One region of the Ovoidimarina sediminis genome, then DNA from elsewhere that is predicted to be linked to it. Evidence: riboswitches for the same ligand, from Rfam matches in the RefSeq annotation. Region 1 holds a riboswitch; the other holds the start of a gene.
What was found. A riboswitch is a leader RNA that binds a small molecule or an ion and turns the genes downstream of it on or off. The one in region 1 is predicted to bind glycine.

Region 1 (10,265 bases):
ACGTTGATTCCGCCGCCGCCGGGATCGATGTGGGGCTCGGTACACCGCAGTTTCGGGCCGGCCACAACCTCGGGCGCCGATGTGGCGTAGTCCACGGTCGGGTTCAGGGTGATCGTGAGAATATGGGCTTTCATGGCACCGGGGGCTCGCCTGTTTGCGCTAACGTCGAGGCCGCAGACAAGCCGATCCGGGAAAGGGCGTCAACCGTAAATGCGGGGCCGGGCGTGCCGGCCCCGATACCGTCAAACGGTAAGCTGATAGGTTTCCGGCACAAAGTGGAAACCGTCGCCGCGCGTATCGACGAAGCCCACGCCGGGGAAGGGCATGTGATAGCCGATGAAGGGAATGCGGTCGGCCGCCAGCATGCCGAGAACCCGGCGGCGTGCGGCCGCGGCAGCGTCCTTCTCTATGTCGAAGCGAACTTCCCAGTCCGGATAGGCAAGCGACCAGACGTGGTGGTTGGCGAGATCTGCGGTGATCAGAAGCTGCTCGCCCTCGGAGTCGAGCATATAGACCATGTGGCCCGGTGTATGTCCGAAGGCCGCCATGCTGGTCACACCCGATGCCACGCTGTGACCGTCGCCTACGAACTCCGTCTTTTCGGCAAGCGGCGTGACATTGCCGGCGACGCGCTCGTTCTCCTGACCAGTCCAGTAGGCGTATTCCGCCTCGCCCGCCACGTACCGCGCGTTAGCGAAAGTCGGGGCTCCTTCTGTCATAAGCCCGCCGATGTGGTCGCCGTGCATGTGGGTCAGAACGACTGTATCTATGTCGTCGCTCGAGAAGCCCGCCGTGGCGAGTACGCCTGCGATGGCCTCACCGCCAAGTCCGGTGTCGAACAGGATCGTTTCCGATCCCGTCTTGACAACGGTCGGGTTGAAGAAGGCCTGAAACCTGTCTGCGGGGATGAAGTGTTCGGCTGAAGCGGCCGCGAAGGTGTCGCTGTCAACGTTCATACCGAACGTGCCCTGCGGGTCATCGGTCACCGTGCGGGTGCCGGCGAGCACGACGGTGACCTCGAAGGCCCCGAGCGTGAAACGGCGATGGGTGTCGCTGCGTGCCGGCGTCTCGCCATGGCCGCCAGCCGAGGCGAGCGTTGGCGCGAGGGTTGCCGCAAGGGGAAGGCTCGCGCCGCCGACGAGCGCAGCCCTGCGTGAAAGAGATGTCTTCTTGAGGGTCATTTAGCGGATCACTTTCTGTCTTTCCATGGCCTTACGAGTTAGGGCTAAGTGGGATCAGGGAAAGGAACGATCTCGTGAGAAGCGGAGATTTGCCGCTTCACTCCCACCAGCGGTCGATTCGGGCAATGTCCTCGTCGGACCAGCCGAAATGATGGGCGAGTTCGTGGACGAAGACATGGGCCACGAGATCGCCAAGTGCGACGTCGCCACGCGCCGCCCATTCGTCGAGGATCGGGCGCCGAAAGAGCCAGATCGTGTCAGGGCCATCGGGTTGATCCATCACCGATTTCTCGATCAGCGGGATTCCGTCGTAGAGACCTGTGAGGTCGAAGGCGTCCGCGATCCGCATCTCGTCAAGGATTGGCTCCGGCGCGAAATCCTCAACGCGAAGCGTCACCTCTGCCGCCGCAGCACGGTATGGTTGGGGTAGGCCCGCGATCGCCTCCTTGGCCATGTGCGCGATGTCCGCGGCATCGGGGGATATGTGTTCAGACCAGTCCATTCTGCGCCTCCGTATGGACAAAGAAGCCTGCCTGTGGAAGAGGCTTGGCCCGTCGAAGGAGCCCCGAAGATGACCGTCACACGTTTCGCACCCTCGCCCACCGGCTATATCCACATCGGCAACCTGCGCGCCGCTCTGTTCAACTGGCTGATTGCGCGGAAGGCCGGGGGCACGTTCATCCTGCGGTTCGACGACACCGATCCCGAGCGGTCGAAGGAGGAATATGTCGATGCGATCCGCGAGGATCTCGAATGGCTCGGTCTGACATGGGACCGGGAAGAACGGCAGTCGGCCCGGCTCGACCGGTATGCCGAGGCGGCGGACCGGATGCGCACCGACGGGCGGCTTTACGAGGCGTTCGAGACGCCGACGGAGCTTGACCTGAAGCGCAAGAAGCTTCTCAACATGGGCAGGCCGCCGGTCTATGATCGCGCGGCATTGGAGCTGTCCGAGGATGAGAAGGCAAAACTCAGGTCGGAGCGCGGGGCAGGTCACTGGCGGTTCAAGCTCGATCAGGAGCGGATCGAGTGGACGGACGGAATCCTGGGCGATGTGTCGATCGACGCGGCCAGCGTGTCGGACCCGGTGCTAATACGCGGCGACGGGCAGGTGCTCTATACGCTCGCCTCGGTGGTGGACGATCTTGAAATGGGGATCACCGACGTGGTCCGCGGATCGGATCACGTGACGAACACCGCTACTCAAATTCAGATTATGGCCGCCCTCGGCGGGACCCCGCCAGCATTCGCGCACCATTCCCTCCTGACCGGCCCGCAGGGAGAGGCGCTGTCGAAGCGCCTGGGCACCCTGTCGTTGCGCGATCTTCGCGCCCAGGGGATCGAGCCGATGGCCATCCTGTCGCTCATGGCGCGGCTCGGCTCGGCAGACCCGGTCGAATTGCGAGCGGCGCCCGAAGATCTGATCGAGGGGTTCGATGTCGGCCGCTTCGGCGCCGCGCCCACGAAGTTCGACGTGGCTGATCTGTCGCCGATGACCGCGCGGGTCATCGCCGCAATGCCCTATGACTTGGTGGCCGATGAGATTCGCGCCCACGGCGTACCCGACGACATCGCGCCGCGCTTCTGGGAGGTCGTGCGCGAGAATGTAGGAACGCGGGCAGAGATTGCCGATTGGTGGTCCGTATTTCGGGACGGAGCGACGCCGGTCATCGCCGAGGAGGATCGCGGCTTTGTGGCCGAGGCCTTGGCGCTTCTGCCGCCCTATCCCTATGACTCGGAGACGTGGGGCACGTGGACGACAGCGGTGAAGGAGGCGACCGGGCGCAAGGGCAAATCGCTGTTCATGCCGCTTCGTCACGCGATCACCGGGCGGACGCGTGGGCCGGAGATGGCGGATGTGATGCCGCTTCTGCAAAGCCCTCCAAAGGTCTGACATTCCTGACACAGGAAACCTCGCATCGATATCGGACGGCTAAAATTATGCCGCATTTGCCTGTAGAAACAGGTGGGTGAGGCGAAAGCGGAGCAGCAGATGGCCGACCACATTCCGGAAAACGCGAGGGCCGACCAGTCGGACGACTGCGTGTCGAAGAGGCCGTGGAGCGAGGTGGTGAGCCGCTCCGCCAAGCTGTTTATGTTCAATGCCGCGGGCGAGGGCGGGCGATCCTTTGGACGTATTCTGTTCTACATTCTCCTGGCCCTGATAGCGCTCGTAGTCGTGACTTTCGTCATCGACAGCATCACCGGATGGTTCTCCGACACCTTCGATTTCTGGCCATTCAACCGCGCTCCCGTGGAAGAGGAAACGAGCCGCGGATTGTTCGGCTTCGGCTCCGACGCGCCCAAGGCCGAAGAGGCCGCGGAAGAGGCGGAAAAGTGGTACTGCAGATGGAATCCGCTTTGCTGAAGCGGTCCTGAGGCGTTCTTACGCCTCTTGTACGGGGTGGGGTTTTCCCTAACCTCCCGGCATGGCGAAGCAGGCCCGGTTTCTCGAGGGCAACCTCTTTCGGCACATTACCGTGATGTCGCTTACCTCCTCTCTGGGGCTGATGGCGATTTTCGCGGTGGATTTCATCGACATGATCTTCATCGCAATGCTGGGGAAGGCCGAGCTTGCGGCGGCGATCGGTTATGCCGGGGCGATCCTGTTCTTCACCTCGAGCTTCGGGATCGGCATGGCGATCGCTTCGGGTGCGCTTGTGGCGCGGGCACTTGGCTCCGGCGATGCGTTGCTTGCTCGGCGGAGAGCGACGACGGCGCTGGTCTACAGCATCTTCTTCGGCGCGCTGTTCGCCGGCGCCGTGTGGATAAACCTGCGTCCTCTGGCCAGCCTCGTGGGGGCAAGTGGCCTCACCCTCGATCTGGCGGTTCTCTACCTTTCGATCATCATCCCGAGCCTTCCTCTCCTTGTCGTTGGAATGGTCGGCGGTGCGATCCTGAGGGCTCACGGTGCGGCGCGGAAGGCAATGCTGGTCACCATCACCGGTGGGGTGATCAACGCGGTACTCGACCCGATCCTGATCTTTGGCCTAGACATGGAGCTTGCAGGCGCAGCCTGGGCCAGTGTGGCGGCACGGGTCGGGATCGCAGTGTCAGCCTTCTTGCCAATCTTGCGCGAGCATGGCGGGTTGACGCGGCCGACGCCGGAGGCGCTTGCCAAAGATTTTCGGCCGATCCTGATGATCGCCTTTCCTGCGATCCTGACACAGCTCGCCACTCCCGTGGGGCAGGCCTATGTGACGCGTGCGATGGCCGAGTTCGGGGAGGCCGCGGTGGCGGGCATGGCAATCGTGGGGCGGATGACACCTCTGGCGTTCGGAGTGCTCTTCGCGCTGTCCGGTGCAGTGGGGCCGATCATCGGGCAGAATTCCGGGGCCGGGAAGACTGACAGAGTGGCGCGGGCCTATCGCGACGCACTTCTTTTCACTGCCGGGATCACCCTGCTGAATTCACTGATCCTGTTTCTTCTTCGTGAGCCCATAGCTGCGCTCTTCGACGCCCAGGGGATCACGCGCGAGCTTGTCTTCCTGTTCTGCGGACCGCTCGCACTCGCCTTTTTCTTCAACGGGATGATCTTCGTCTCGAACGCAGCCTTCAACAACCTCGGCCACCCATTCCAATCGACCTGGATCAACTGGGGACGGCACACGTTGGGAACGATCCCCCTTGTGATGATCTTCGCAGCGTGGCTCGGTGCGCCCGGCGTCCAGATCGGTCAGGCGGCCGGGGGCGTCTTCTTCGGGCTTGCCGCGCTTTGGCTCGCCAACCGAGTGATCCGGTCCGGTATGGCAAAGCCGGATCCGCGCGAACCTTTCTTCCGTCAAAGCCGCCTCTTCCAGATGCTCTATCACCGGCGGTGACAGTTAGAATTTCGGGGGTTCCACGTAGCGCGCACCCACCTCGTCTAGGTGCTGATCCACTAGGGCGCGTTCCTTTCGGGAAAGCACGCGGTGTCGGCTGTAGATCGGATCGGGTCGGTCGAAGGCGATCGGCGCGTCCCAGCCGTCGGTTGTGTCAAAGAAGCGCGCGACACCGTCGATCCCGTATTCGTTGAGGAACCCTTGCACGACCACGTCGATATAGCTGAGCAGCACGGGATGCGCGCGATCAGGTGCGCCGTGTTTGCCATGCGGGATCGTGTAGACCTCGACCGCCAGTTTGCGCGGACCCGAATGTGTGACCAGGGCGGCTTGCACGCGGTCGTAGGCGCGCTCGCGCTCGTCGAGGTCGCGCCAGTCGGCGCCCGGCACCCGCGCGATCAGCCCGTCGATTTCGCCGCCGTCGACTTCGACAGCGGTCAGGAAGGCCACGGGCCTCAGCGCGGTGTGCCGCCAGACTCGCCGCCAGCCCGTGAGAGTTGCCTTGTGAGCATCCTCATGGGCATGCGTGGCGCGGTTCACGAGAGAGCCGTATCCGAAAAACCATGGGTCGTGCATGCCAATCCCATGCCCGATCTGGCTGCGTCGCCTCAAGCCCAAATCTCCCCCTTGCCGGAATCCCACGGTATGCTAACGGTGGTAACGATCATGCGGGAGAATCCGGGCCGAAGCGTCCGGTGCCGAAGGAGCAACCGCCCCGGTAATCTCTCAGGCCGAAGGACCGCCTGATCGGACAAGACTCTGGAGAGTGGCGCATGTCGCGTCCGCCGAAGGGATAGCGATCTCAGGCGAAAGGACAGAGGGGGCATCGAGGATGCGCAGACCGCGCACCCAGAAAGATGCCCGGCGGCCAGGCCTCCGGGGAAGAGGGAGGAAGGCTCGTGTCAGATCTCAGACGCACGCCACTTTACGGCCTTCATGCCAGTCTGGAGGCGCGCTTCGTGCCCTTTGCGGGCTGGGAAATGCCCGTCCAGTTTGCCGCCGGGGTGATGAAGGAGCATCAGCATACCCGCGAGGCGGCAGGGCTTTTTGACGTAAGCCATATGGGGCAGGTCATTCTGCGGCCGGACAGCGGTGATGCGGCAGATGCAGCACGGGCGTTGGAGGCCCTGGTTCCGGCAGATATCCTCGGGCTCGGAGCGGGCCGCCAGCGCTACGCACTTTTCACCAGTGCCGAGGGCGGCATACTCGACGACCTGATGGTCGCCAACCGCGGCGATCATTTGTTTCTCGTGGTCAATGCGGCGCGGGCGGATCATGACATCGCGCATCTGCAAGACGGAATGACGGGCAAGGGCGTCACTGTTGAGCCGGTTGGTGATAGGGCGCTTCTGGCACTCCAGGGGCCGGCGGCACAGGCCGTGCTTGCGGCTCATGTGGCGGAAGCGGCGGACATGAGGTTCATGGACGTGACAGTGGTGTCATCGGCGTTCGGGGAACTCTGGATCTCGCGCTCGGGCTATACCGGCGAAGATGGTTACGAGATTTCCGTGCCCGCGTCCGAAGCGGAGAGGTTCGCGCGGGCACTTCTTGAGGACACGTGCGTAATGTCGATCGGTCTTGGGGCGCGGGATTCGCTCCGGCTCGAGGCCGGACTATGCCTTTACGGCACTGATATCGACGAAACGACGTCTCCTGTCGAAGCGGCGCTTACCTGGTCGATCGGCAAAGCCCGGAGGGTAGGCGGAATGCGCGAAGGCGGATTTCCCGGCTCCGAGCGCATTTTGCGGGAGATGGCCGAGGGAACCCAGCGCCTTCGCGTCGGTCTGGCCCCCGAAGGCCGCGCCCCGATGCGGGCCGGCACGAAAATTCTCGTCGGAGATGAGGAAGTTGGCGAGGTGACATCGGGCGCGTTCGGGCCCACGGTCGGCGCGCCGGTATCGATGGGATACGTCGCGTCAGGCCATGCGGCCACAGGCACGACGCTGGACGGCGAAGTGCGCGGCAAGCGCCTGCCGGTACGCGTGGCGGACCTGCCCTTCGTGCAGGCCGGTTTCAAGAGATAGAAATAGGGAAGGGATACCCATGAAGTTTACAGAAGAGCATGAATGGTTGCGCGTCGAGGGCGACGTTGTGGTTGTCGGCATCACCGAACATGCCTCCACCCAGCTTGGCGACGTCGTTTTTGTCGAGCTGCCGGAGGCAGGCACGACGGTGTCGAAGGATGACGAGGTCGTGGTGATCGAAAGCGTAAAGGCGGCCTCCGACATCCTCGCCCCGCTCGATGGCGAAATCGTTGAGGTGAACGACGCGCTTGCCGACAATCCCGGCCTCGTCAACGAGGATCCGATGGGAGATGCTTGGTTTTTCAAGATGAAGGCTGACGACCCGTCGCAGATGGACGACTACATGGACGAAGCCGCCTACAAGGCCATGATCGACTAGGCGGGGCCGGTCAATCGCCTCCGGCGGAGTTATTTTTGCCAAGATCAAGAATGGCCGGCGCCTGTCCGGCACGGCATGCGAGGAGTGATCCAAAGTGGCCTTCGAACCGACCGAATACCTTCCCTATGATTTCGCCAACCGTCGCCATATCGGCCCGTCTCCCGAGGAGATGGCCGATATGTTCGCGGCCCTCGGCGTGGAAAGCCTCGATCAGCTGATCGACCAGACGGTGCCGCAGGATATCCGCCAGTCGACTCCGCTTGATTTCGGCAAGCCGAAATCGGAGCGCGAGCTTCTTTGGCACATGCGACAGGTGGCGCAGAAGAACACGATCTTCACTACGATGATCGGGCAGGGCTATCACGGCACCGTCACGCCGCCTGCGATCCAGCGCAATATCCTCGAGAACCCAGCCTGGTATACCGCTTACACACCCTATCAGCCCGAGATCAGCCAGGGTCGGCTCGAGGCGCTTCTGAACTACCAGACGATGGTTTCGGATCTCACAGGCCTAGAGATCGCAAATGCCTCGCTTCTCGACGAGGCGACGGCGGCGGCAGAAGCGATGACCATGGCGCAGCGCGTTGCGAAATCGAAGGCGGGCGCCTTCTTCGTCGATGAGAATTGCCACCCTCAGAACATCGCCGTGATGAAGACGCGGGCCGAGCCGCTCGGGATTGAGGTGATCGTGGGGGCGCCCGACGACCTCGAACCGGAAGCGGTGTTCGGCGCGATCTTCCAGTATCCAGGGACCTACGGGCATCTCACGGATTTCACGCCGCATATCGCAAAGCTCCATGACGCGAAGGCGCTGGGCATCGTGGTAGCCGATCCTCTGATGCTGACGCTTCTCAAGGAACCGGGCGCGATGGGGGCTGATATCGCCGTGGGCTCGACCCAGCGCTTTGGCGTGCCGCTGGGCTTCGGTGGCCCGCACGCCGCCTACATGGCATGTCGCGACGCCTACAAGCGCGCGCTGCCGGGCAGGCTGGTTGGGGTCAGCGTCGATGCGCGCGGGAACAAGGCCTATCGCCTGTCGCTTCAGACGCGCGAACAGCATATCCGCCGCGAAAAGGCGACATCGAACGTCTGCACCGCGCAGGCGCTTCTGGCCGTCATGGCCTCGTTCTATGCCGTGTTCCACGGCCCCAAAGGGCTGAAGGCGATTGCCCAGCGGATCCATCGGAAAACCGATCGGCTGGCCCGGGGGCTCGAAGCTGGAGGATACAGGATCGAGCCTGAGTATTTCTTCGACACGTTCACCGTCGAGGTCGGCGCGCTTCAGGGCGTCATCCTCGAGGCGGGCCGCCGCGAGCGCATAAATTTCCGCAAAGTGGGTGAGACGAAGATCGGCATCACTGTGGACGAAACCGTACGCCCTGCGGTGCTTGAAGGCGTCTGGCGTGCCTTTGGGCTGGATTTCAGCCGCGACGATTTCCCCGCGGATTATCACCGTGTTCCCGAGGCGCTGGTGCGCGAGACGGAGTATCTGACCCATCCGACCTTCCACCATAACCGCGCTGAAACCGAGATGATGCGCTACATGCGCCGCCTTGCCGATCGCGACCTCGCCCTCGACCGCGCAATGATTCCGCTCGGGTCGTGCACGATGAAGCTCAATTCCGCGGCCGAAATGATGGCGATCACCTGGCCCGATTTCGCGAACCTTCACCCTTTCGCACCGGCGGATCAGGTTCAAGGCTATCACGAGATGATCGAGGATCTGTCAGCGAAGCTGTGCGAGATTACCGGATATGACGCAATGTCGATGCAGCCAAATTCGGGCGCGCAGGGTGAATACGCCGGCCTTCTGACCATTGCCGCTTATCACAAAGCGCGTGGCGAAGCACACCGCCGGATCTGCCTGATTCCCGTTTCGGCCCATGGAACCAACCCGGCGTCAGCCCAGATGGCGGGCATGGAGGTGATCGTCGTCAAATCCGCTGAAAACGGCGATATCGACCTCAATGATTTTCGCCAGAAGGCGGCGGAGGCGGGCGACAAACTTGCCGCCTGTATGATCACATATCCCTCGACCCACGGAGTTTTTGAGGAAACCGTGCGCGAGGTCTGCGACATCACGCATCGCTATGGCGGGCAGGTCTACATGGATGGGGCAAACCTCAACGCGCTCGTCGGGCTTGTGAAGCCTGGAGAAATCGGATCGGACGTGAGCCACCTGAATCTCCACAAGACATTCTGCATCCCCCACGGCGGTGGAGGCCCCGGCATGGGTCCGATTGGTGTTAAGGCGCACCTGAAACCCTTCCTGCCCGGTCATCCCGAAACCGGCGGCCAGTCAGTTTACGAAGCGACCGGCGGGCGTGAAGGACCAGTCAGTGGCGCACCCTTCGGGTCGGCTTCGATCCTGCCGATCTCCTGGGCCTATATTCTGATGATGGGGGGCAGCGGGCTGACCCAGGCCACCAAGGTTGCGATCCTCAATGCCAATTACATCGCGAAGCGGCTAGAGGGCGCCTATGATATCCTCTTCATTGGGGCGCACGGGCGCTGCGCCCATGAGTGCATCATCGACACTCGGCCCTTCGCAGAAAGCGCAGGTGTGACGGTCGACGATATTGCCAAGCGACTAATCGACAACGGCTTTCATGCGCCGACCATGAGTTGGCCCGTCGCGGGTACGCTGATGGTGGAGCCGACAGAAAGCGAAACGAAGGCCGAACTTGACCGTTTCTGCGACGCGATGCTTGCGATCCGCGAGGAGATCCGGGCGATCGAGGAGGGCAAGATCGATCCCGAGAACAACCCACTCAAGCGCGCGCCGCACACGGTCGAGGATCTGGTAGGAGAGTGGGACCGTCCCTACTCGCGGGAAGACGGCTGTTATCCAGTTGGCGCG
Region 2 (10,265 bases), on a different contig from region 1:
AAGAGTACAGAAACATCAATGGCTATAGACCCCACATTTTAACATTAAAATATTGGAATAGAAGCCTTGAGTAGAAACCAGTAGAAGCGCGTACAAACATTGCCCACACGACTTTTAATCAGTGGGTCGCAGGTTCGAATCCTGCACGGCTCACCACTCCATCCAAATTCCGTGTGTCCGTCCAGAACGGGGCGGGGCGTTCGGGTCGCGCCGTGTCGGGGCGTGCGGCATCTCGCTGATCCTTTAAAGCTTCGTTAGCCGAAGGGCCGTATCAGTCCATGGTGGGACTGGCCTGAGAGCAAATGACGTTAGACGACATTCTGGCAGATCTTCCCGTTTTTGCGCAGGATGCGATCTCGGTCGCATTCCGCGAGAAGGGGGGGCCGACTGCCCGGTTCGTCTTCGTGAACCAGGCATTCCTCGATCTCTTCGGCTACGACGAAACCGAAGTTATCGGAACCGAGGTTGACGTTGTCCACGACCCCCCCCATGCTGATGATTTCATCCGCGGGGTTGCTCCGCGTTTCACGTTGGGCGAGACGAACTTCACCGAGGAGACAAGCTGTGTGCGTAAGTCGGGAGAGGTGTTCTGGGCCAGCATGGCCTTCACCGCGATCCCCGATGAAAGCAGCGGCGGGCGCTTTTCAATGGTCATCTTCCGGGACATCACGGATCTCAAGAACCGGGAAATCGCGGCGGAATCGGCCCTGGCCGATCACAAGAAACTGCTCGCTGATCTGAGCCGCGCGCAGCAGCGCCTGGTGTCGGCGATAGATACTGTGCCCGATCCCTTCGCGATCTACGATGCCGACGACAGGCTGGTGATGTGGAACCCCGCGTTCGCCAAGGCCGCTTCGGACGATCCGGGTGACCTTTATCAGGGCATCCACATGCGGGATGTGTTCCGGCTGGGCTGCACGAATGGGAGGTTCGTGAACGGAGGCGCCGAAGCCGCCGGGTTCCTCGCCGGTCGCGGAGACATCGCGCGGCACGGTACGCTGACGGCCGATGTCGAGATGTCGGGGGACGAGCACTTCCGGCTGCTACGTTCGATCGCGCCGAACGGCGATATCGTCGCCCTCCGGATCAACATCACCGAAGTTGTTCGGAAGGAGCGCGAACTGCAGGAATATGCCGCGCGGCTCGAGCGGGCGTATCAGGACATTTCCCGCAAGGCGCTGATCGACGAGTTAACCGGGCTTGGCAACCGTCACTACCTGGCGAAGGAGTTGGAGCGGTTGCGCGATGAGCGCCGGAACACCGGGGGCGAACTGGCCGCGCTTCACATCGATCTCGACCGGTTCAAGCAGATCAACGACACGATGGGCCATGCCGCGGGCGACCTCGTTCTGCGCGAGGTTGCGAAGCGGCTGAAGACGATGATCGGACCGCGGGATATCGCGGCGCGCATAGGCGGCGATGAATTCTTCGTGCTGATGCAGGCCGAGCCGGAGAGCCGGAGACCGGAGGATCTGGCGGACGACCTGATAGCGGGTCTGACCGCGCCGGTCACTTTCGAGGGCAAGGAATGCCGCTTCGGTGTCAGCGTCGGCCTCGCGAGGACGCCGGAGGTGACGGTCGACGACCTTCTGACGAACTCTGATATCGCGCTTTACATGGCGAAGCGGGATGGTCGCGCGAGGGTCCGGCATTTCGAGCATGCCGATCTGGAGCGGCTGCGCGAGACCAAGAGGCTGGAGGATGACCTGATCCGCGCCGTGGAGCGGCAGGATATCATTCCGTTCTACCAGCCGCAGGTGGATGCGCTGACCGGGCAGGTCGTGGCCCTTGAGGCGCTCGCACGCTGGCGTCACGCGGAAAGGGGCCTCTTGACGCCCGACAGCTTCATCCCGGTTGCCGACGAGCTTGGCATCCTGCAGATGATCGACAAGCAAATCCTTGAAACCGCCGTTCGCGAATGTTCTGCCGCGTTCAGCTACTGGCCTGAGCCGCCGGAATTATCGTTCAACGTCAGTGGCAAGCGGCTGACGATGGAAGCGCCGGCGGCAATCGGCGAATGCGTGGGAACGTATCCCGGGCAGGTGAACTTCGAGCTGCTGGAGAGCATATTCTTCGAACGGGAAGGCAACGCCCTCATGTTGCAGATCGACGCGATGCGAGAGCTTGGAATCCGGTTCGAGATGGACGATTTCGGCAGTGGAAACGCCTCTCTCGTGGCGTTGCGCCGGGTATCGCCTGACCGGATGAAGATCGATCGTCAGCTTGTCGGCCCGATCGTCGGCTCGGAGGATGCGCGCTTGCTGGTGAAATCCATTATCGGCATCTGTCTGACGCTGGGGATCGGGGTGACCGCGGAAGGCGTGGAAACGGTCGAGCATGTCGAGATCCTGAAGGATCTGAAATGCGACCGGTTGCAGGGGCACTTCTTCTCGCCGCCCGCGCCTCTCGGGGATTTGCTGGGGCACCCGTTCTTCGCGAGGCGCGTTGCGTAGCTGCGCCGTGCGGTGCGTGGCGTGCACACGCGCCGCAGATTTCTGTTGATCGACTCAGGGCGATCCCCTATGGCGCGCGTCAGTGATGACTGTGCCGGGAGAAGGTGGGGGAACCCGCCGCCGAAGGAGCAACCGCCCCGGAAACTCTCAGGTCCAAGGACCGGCATGGTTGAAACACTCCGGAAAGCGGCCCGGGAACGGGCCCACCGTAGGAGAAAGCCCGGTCTGACCGGGTGAAGCTCTCAGGTTCCACGCACGGAGGGGGCGCGCGGCGAAGGCCGCAGGTGCGAGGAGTACGTCCATGCCCAAAGTTGCTGTCATCGGGGCCGGTGTCACCGGCCTGACCACTGCCTATGAGCTTCTCGATCGGGGCTGCGAGGTTACGGTGTTCGACCGGAACCGCTATGCCGCGATGGAGACGAGTTTTGCCAACGGAGGCCAGCTTTCGGCGTCGAATGCCGAAGTCTGGACCCAGTGGGGCACCGTTCTGAAGGGCCTGAAATGGATGCTTCAGGCGGATGCGCCTTTGCTCGTCAACCCCGCGCCGACGCTGCACAAGATGCGCTGGATGGCGGAATTCCTTTCGAACATTCCGAACTACCGCGCCAACACCGTGGAGACGGTGCGGCTGGCGATCCAGGCGCGGGCGGTTCTGTTCGAGATGGCCGAGCGTGAAGGGATCGATTTCGATCTGGAGCGGCGCGGGATCCTGCACTTCTATGACCGGCAGAAGGATCTGGCCCATGCGCGGGCGGTGAACGTGCTTCTGCGCGAGGGCGGGCTTGACCGGCGCGAGGTGAGTGTCGACGAGATCCGCGAAATCGAACCGCGGCTTCAGGGCGATCTGATCGGCGGGTTCGTGACGCCGTCGGACAGTTCGGGCGACATTCACAAGTTCACCATGGGCCTTGCCCGGGCCTGCGCGCGGCGCGGTGCGGTTCTGCGGTTCGGCGCGACGGTGGAGCGGCTTGAGGCGCTGGGCGGCAAGGTGCAGATCACCGAGGGCGGCCATGCGCAGATCTTCGATGCCGTCGTTGTCAGCGCGGGGATCCACAGCCGGGAGTTCGCGCGCCAGCTGGGCGACCGGGTGAACATCTATCCGGTGAAGGGCTATTCGATCACCGTGAATCTCGAGGATGCCGAAAGCCAGGCGGCTGCCCCCTGGATCAGCCTGCTCGACGACCGGGCGAAGATCGTGGCGAGCCGGTTCGGAGCCACGCGGCTTCGGATCGCCGGGACGGCCGAGTTCAACGGTGCGAACCGCGATATCCGGGCAGACCGGATCCGGCCGTTGACGGAATGGTGCGAACGGCACTTCCCGGGGATCTCGACCGAGAACGTCACGCCCTGGGCGGGCCTGAGGCCGATGATGCCCTCGATGCTGCCCCGGGTCGGGCGGGGCCAGGCGCCGGGTGTGTTCTACAACACCGGCCACGGGCACCTGGGCTGGACGCTGTCGGCCGCGACGGCGCGGATCGTCGCCGGATCGGTGGCCGAAGACCTGAGCGCCGGGGTGGTGCAGCCGGTGGCGCTGGCGCAGGCCGCCTGACGAATTGGGCCTCCCCGCGCTTGTCGGGGAGGCCCTTCCTTGCTTGATCGACGCTGGGGCGCGTCAGGTGTACTTGCGGATCTCGCCGGATTTCAGGCGCGAGAGATAGCTGTTCAGTTCCGCCTTCACGATCGGCATCAGGAAGTAGAGGCCGATGATGTTGACGACCGCCATGGCGAAGATCGCGGCATCGGAGAAGTCGATGACCGGGCCGAGGTTGGCCGCGGCGCCGATGACCACGAAGATGCAGAAGATCACCTTGAAGATGATTTCCTTGGTCTGCCCCTCGCCGAACAGGAAGGTCCAGGCCTTGAGACCGTAGTAGGACCAGCTGATCATCGTCGAGAAGGCGAACAGGATCACCGCGATCGCCAGCACGTACTGGAACCACCCGAAGGCCGAGGAGAAGGCCGCGGAGGTGAGCGCCACGCCGGAATTGCCGTCGACCGTCTGGATCGCCGTGCCGCCCTCGTTCAGGAGGTACATGCCGGTGTTCGGGTCGGAAACAAGCTGACCGGTGATGATGATCACAAGCGCCGTCATGGTGCAGATCACGACGGTGTCGATGAACGGCTCCAGAAGCGAGACGAAGCCTTCCGTGATCGGCTCCTTCGTGCGGACGGCCGAGTGGGCGATCGCCGCAGAGCCGACGCCCGCCTCGTTCGAGAAGGCGGCCCGCTTGAAGCCCTGGATCAGCGCCCCGACGAAGCCGCCGGCAACCCCGAGCCCGGTGAAGGCGCCCTCGAAGATCTGGCCAAAGGCCCAGCCGATCTTGTCGGCGTTCATCAGGATGATGATGAGGGCCGTCACGACATAGAGGATCCCCATGAACGGCACGACCTTCTCGGTCACCCGCGCGATGGATTTCAGGCCGCCCACGATGACCGCGAAGACGATTCCCGCGAACACGAGGCCGGTGATCCAGCCCGGGTATTCGCCCACGACGTTCGTGATCTGGGCATGAGCCTGGTTGGCCTGGAACATGTTGCCGCCGCCCAGAGCGCCGAGGATACAGAAGATCGAGAACAGGACGGCGAGGATGCGCCCCGCCGGGATGCCGCGCTCGTCAAAGCCCTTCGTCAGATAGTACATCGGGCCGCCGGAGACGGTGCCGTCCTCGTATTCGTTGCGGTATTTCACGCCGAGCGTACATTCGGTGAATTTCGACGCCATGCCCATGAGGCCCGCGAGGATCATCCAGAAGGTCGCGCCCGGCCCGCCGATCCCGACAGCCACCGCGACGCCCGCGATGTTGCCAAGGCCGACCGTGCCAGACAGTGCGGTGGCGAGTGCCTGGAAATGGCTGACTTCACCGGCGTCGTTCGGGTCGGAATAGTCGCCCCGCACAAGGGCGATGGAATGGGGAAAAGCACGAAACTGAATGAGACCGAAATAGACCGTAAAGACCGTCGCCGCGACGACGAGCCAGGCCACGATCCAGGGAAAGCTGGTTCCGGGGAACGGGCTGAAGATCAGGTTGACGAACCAGCCGGTGGAACTTGCGAAAATCTCGTTCACGCGTTCGTCGATGGATTGCGCCAGGGCGGGCGAGGCCGCCGCAACCATGGCAAGGGGCGCCAGAACCGACGCCTGAGTTGTCTTTTTCATGTGTGTCCCTGTTGTCTGTTGGTCATGGAACGATCGTGACGGCGACGGGCGAGGCTTGCGCGAGGCTGCCGGCGACCGAGCCGAAGAGCCGGGATGACAGGGACGAATGACCCGTCCGGCCGATGACGATCTGTGAGGCGCCCGCCTCTTCGACGATGGCGCACAGCGTTTCGGCGATATGCCCGTAGCGCAGGACCGTCGAGACGTTCACGCCGTCGGCGCGCAGCTTTTCCGCGATCGGCCCGATCAGGGCTGTTTCTGCGCGGTTCAGCTCTTCCTTACGGCGTTTGTGCCGTTCTTCGAGTTCCTCAGGGGTGAGGAACGAATAGGGTGACCATTCGAGGACATGCGCAATCACCAGCTCGGAACCGTCGGACTTCGCCAAATTGGTGGCGAAGTCGAGGGCCGACCTGGCGCTCTCGCTGTCGTCGAAGCCGATTACAATCTTTCGTGACACTCTTCCCTCCTGTCTTTTCAGGTTTTTTTCGTGCCCCGAGCGTAGCCGCAAAATCGGCTCATGAGGAAAAATTATTCTCGTGCCGCAAAAATGGGCGTTCAGCCTGCCGTCGCGGTGCTGTGAAGCGTCAGAAGCTGGGCCATGGCGGCGGAGGCGAGGCGGGACGAGATGCCGTCTGCCCGGCTGGTCAGAACGATCGGGATACGGGCACCCAGGACGATCCCCGCCGCATCCGCGCCGGCAAGGTAGACGAGCTGTTTCGCGATCATGTTGCCGGCTTCGAGATCGGGGACGACGAGGATATCGGCCTCTCCCGCCACGTCTGACGCGATGCCCTTGGAAAGTGCTGCGGATTTCGACACGGCGTTGTCGAATGCAAGTGGTCCGTCGATGATGCCGCCGGTGATCTGCCCGCGATCGAGCATCTTGCAGAGCGCCGCGGCTTCGATCGTCGAGGGCACTTTCGAATAGACGGTTTCGACGGCGGAAAGGATGGCGACCCTCGGCTGTGCGATTCCCAGGGCATGTGCGAGATCGATGGCGTTCTGCACGATGTCGCGCTTGGTATCGAGATCGGGAAAGATGTTGAGCGCCGCATCGGTGATGAAAAGCGGCTTGGGGTAGTGCGGGACGTCGAGGCCGAAGACATGGCTCATCCGGCGCTCGGTTCTGAGACCTGTATCGCGGTCGACAACCGGCCCCATGAGTTCGTCGGTGTGAAGCTTGCCCTTCATCAGGATGCCCGCCCGGCCCTCGCGCACCAGTGCGACGGCTTGCTCGGCGGCGGCGTGACTGTGGGGAGCGTCGATGATTTCGACCCCGTCGAGGCTGAGCCCGGCGGCTTCGGCCGTGGCCTCGATCTTCTGCGCCGGGCCGACGAGGATCGGCTCGATCATGCCTTCGGCCGCCGCAGCCATCGCTCCGCCCAGCGAAAGTGCGTCGCAGGGGTGGACGACGGCGGTGGGTGTCGCGGGCTGGCCTGCCGTGCGGGCGATCCATTCCCGGAACAGCACGCCCGGCTGGTGGGTGCGTTCGACGGGGAGTGCCGCGCGGGGGCGGCGGATCTTTTCGCTGGGCGCGAGGACATCGACGGTGCCCGAAATGACCACGAGGCCGTTCTGGTTGGTGCAGGTGCAGTCGAGGGTGAGCGCGCCGCGGCTTTCATCTTTCGAGGCGACGCGAAGACGGACGGTGACGGTATCGCCCACGTCGACGGGATGATCGAAGGACAGTGCCTGCCCGACATAGCGCGCGCCGGGGCCCGGGAGTTCGGTGGCCAGAAGGCTGGTGATCAGCGCCGTGCCCCAGATGCCGTGGGTGACGAAGCCCCGGAAATCTTCGGAACTTTCATAGGCCACGTCGGTATGGGCGGGGTTCGCATCGCCCGACATGGTGGCGAGGCGGGCGATGTCGCCGGGCCGGAGCGTCGTCGTCAGCTCGGCGGTGGTGCCAATCTCGATCTCCTCGAAGGTCATGTTCTCGATGAAGCGCATCGCGTGCTCCTGCCCCGCGGCGGGGTGATCCGATCCTGTTCCTGCGGTGCGCCGGTCAGGGCGCGCCGATCTCCGTCACCCGGGCCTTGAAGAAGGGAAAATAGGCGGGCGTGCCGAAATGATTACCGCCCTCGACGCGGGTTGGAAGGCGATATCCGCCGAAATCGCGAAACTCCGAGGGTGTGCCGCCGAAAGGCTGTTCGCGAAATGTCCTTTCGGGGTTCTCGTTGCTCCAGCGCTGGATGAAGACGCTTTTCGGCGCGCCGGAGGCGTCGACTGTGATGTCGACGACTTGCGAGAAGGCGCCGAGGGTGACGGTGGCGCGGGCAGTGTCCGGGTCGACCTCCGACCAGGTGACACCCTCGCCTGGCAGAAGGCTCGTAGGTGACCAGAAGGCGGCTTCGGCGATCACGCGCCCGAATGCGGCGCGGTGGTGATCGGGGCCGTGCGCGCGCACGACGGGGATGAGGTTCAGAAGCCAGAACCGTGTCCACGACCCGTCGGGCAGGGCGCCGTCCGATCCGCTGAGCGGGCCGGTTCTGACCTTCCAGACAAGGCCATGGGGCGGGGAGAGGATCTGGCTTGCGTTCATCGGCTGATACTTCGGGGCATCCTTCGTGCCGAGGCCGAGGGTGCCCGTCATCTCGATCCGGACGGCTGTGCGGATCGGGGTGCCGGGAGCGATCGTGTAGGTGAAATAACGGTGCGCCGGTTCTGGCAGGCCCGCGAGTTGTGCAGGGTCGAAGGTGGCGCCATTGGGTTGTGCCAGGTCCGCGAGGCGAAGCCAGGCCGCGGCATCGGCGCGGTGATCGGCATAGCGCCAGGCGAGGAGAGCAAGGAGAGCGGCGAGAAGGACGGCAAGCGGATAGAAGACCATGGCCCGTGCGCTCATTGTGCCAAGACGGGGTGCTGCGTTTCGCGCCAGGTGTGGAAGAAAGCCTCGGCTTTCGCGAGATTTGCCTGGGCCTCGGGGCTCAGCCCGTCATGGAGATGTTCGAAACAGGTGCCACTTATGGCGAGCAGGTAGGCCGGGCAGGTGGCCCCGAAGTGAAGCCGGGCAAGCGCGAGGACGGTGACGGGCGCGATTCGGTGGCTGTTCACCTCGCCCCGTTCTTCCGGTTCGAGCGGATCGAATGCAAACGGGGGCGGGGCCGTCAGTGACGCATCGACGAAGACGACGGAGGAGGCCGTGGCGATGGCGACGGCGTGTTCCGGTTTCAGCTGGAAATCGGTGACGATCTTGATCCCCTGGCGCCCGCTTTCTGACAGGCGGCGCGCGAATTCCGGGCCGAGCCCGTCATCGCCGCGGCCGGGATTGCCGTAGGCGATCAGAAGCATCACGGATCTTTTGTCCTGCAATCGAGCACCGCGCCGTCCGGCCCGATCAGTTCGACCTGAAGCGGCATCTGCCCGAGCGCGTGGGTCGCGCAGGACAGGCAGGGATCGTAGGCGCGGATCGCGACTTCGACCTCGTTCAGCATGCCCTCGGTGATTTCAGGCTGGCCCGACAGGGCGCGCACGGCGACGTCCTTGACCGCGCGATTCATGCCCTCGTTGTTGTGCGTGGTCGACACGATCAGATTGCAGTAGGTGACCTGATCGTTCTCGTCGACCTCGTAGTGGTGAATGAGATTGCCGCGCGGGGCCTCGATCACGCCGATGCCCGACTGGCGGCGTTCGCCCTTTGCCACGAGATCGGTGCCCTGCAGGTTGGGGTCGTGGAGGAGGTCGCGGATCTTTTCGATGCAGTGGACGACCTCGATCATCCGCGCCCAGTGGTTTGCGAGGATCGCGTGCTGGGTCTGGCCGTCATTGGACGCCAGAAGCTCTTGCCGGGCCGCTTCGGCGCGGGGGGTGTCGATGACGCTTGCCGTCATCATCCGGGCGAGCGGGCCGACCCTGTACCAGCCCGCCTCGGGCCCGAGGCTGCGGATATAGGGGAACTTCATGTAGGACCATGCGCGCACATCCTCGAGCAGAACCTCGTGGTAGCGGGTGCAGTCGAGCTGATCGAAGATGTCGCTTCCGTCGGAGCCGCGGGCCCGGAGGTTTCCATCATAGAGATCGAGCGCGCCGTCGCCGGGCCGGACAAGCGAGAGGTAATGCGAGGGGAAGGCGGCGAAGCGTTGGACGGCATCGCGGTTCTCGACCGTGTAGTCGCGGGCGAGCGCCAGCGCGTCGTTCGCCCATGCCGCCATGTCGTCGATCACCGCGAGAAAGGCATCGCGAGTTTCAATCGGCAGGTTGCGGTTGATGCCACCAGGCACCGCGCCGGTGCCGTGGATTTTCTTGCCTGCCGTGGCCTCGATGATGTCCTGCCCGAACTTGCGCATCAGGATGGCGCGGCGGCCGAGTTCCGGTTTCTCGCGCAGCACCTCGAAGATGTTGCGCCGTTCGGCAGGGGCGCCGAAGCCGAAGAGAAGATCGGGGGAGGCGAGGTGGAAGAAGTGCAGGACATGGCTTTGCATGACCTGCCCATAATGCATCAGGCGGCGCATCTTCTCGGCGGTGGGAGGAAGTTCGTCGACCCCCACGATGGCATCCATCGCCTTGGCGGCCGCAAGGTGGTGGCTGACCGGGCAGATGCCGCAGAGCCGCTGGACGATGACCGGCACCTCCCAGAGGAGCCGGCCCTGGATGAACCGTTCGAAGCCCCGGAACTCGACGATGTGAAGACGGGCCTCGTCGACCTGGCCTTCGGCGTC

Region 2: it holds a riboswitch for glycine, as region 1 does, so the genes downstream of both, RXV90_RS10035 (D-amino acid dehydrogenase) here and gcvT (glycine cleavage system aminomethyltransferase GcvT) in region 1, are expected to answer to the same signal.

The regions. Positions count from the first base shown of each region.
Region 1 covers NZ_JAWHTE010000004.1:1,429-11,693, forward strand. Annotated here, with positions in the region: gene RXV90_RS06145 (1-phosphofructokinase family hexose kinase) at 1-134, opposite strand, end outside; gene RXV90_RS06150 (MBL fold metallo-hydrolase) at 243-1,181, opposite strand; gene RXV90_RS06155 (metallopeptidase family protein) at 1,279-1,683, opposite strand; gene gltX (glutamate--tRNA ligase) at 1,753-3,075, shown strand; gene RXV90_RS06165 (hypothetical protein) at 3,175-3,549, shown strand; gene RXV90_RS06170 (MATE family efflux transporter) at 3,611-5,002, shown strand; gene RXV90_RS06175 (gamma-glutamylcyclotransferase family protein) at 5,006-5,614, opposite strand; glycine riboswitch at 5,662-5,754, shown strand; gene gcvT (glycine cleavage system aminomethyltransferase GcvT) at 5,902-7,026, shown strand; gene gcvH (glycine cleavage system protein GcvH) at 7,046-7,405, shown strand; gene gcvP (aminomethyl-transferring glycine dehydrogenase) at 7,500-10,265, shown strand, end outside.
Region 2 covers NZ_JAWHTE010000007.1:12,784-23,048, forward strand. Annotated here, with positions in the region: gene RXV90_RS10030 (EAL domain-containing protein) at 303-2,453, shown strand; glycine riboswitch at 2,539-2,626, shown strand; gene RXV90_RS10035 (D-amino acid dehydrogenase) at 2,755-4,002, shown strand; gene RXV90_RS10040 (alanine/glycine:cation symporter family protein) at 4,066-5,610, opposite strand; gene RXV90_RS10045 (universal stress protein) at 5,633-6,067, opposite strand; gene RXV90_RS10050 (bifunctional enoyl-CoA hydratase/phosphate acetyltransferase) at 6,166-7,560, opposite strand; gene RXV90_RS10055 (DUF6544 family protein) at 7,616-8,452, opposite strand; gene RXV90_RS10060 (hydrogenase maturation protease) at 8,449-8,898, opposite strand; gene RXV90_RS10065 (Ni/Fe hydrogenase subunit alpha) at 8,898-10,265, opposite strand, start outside.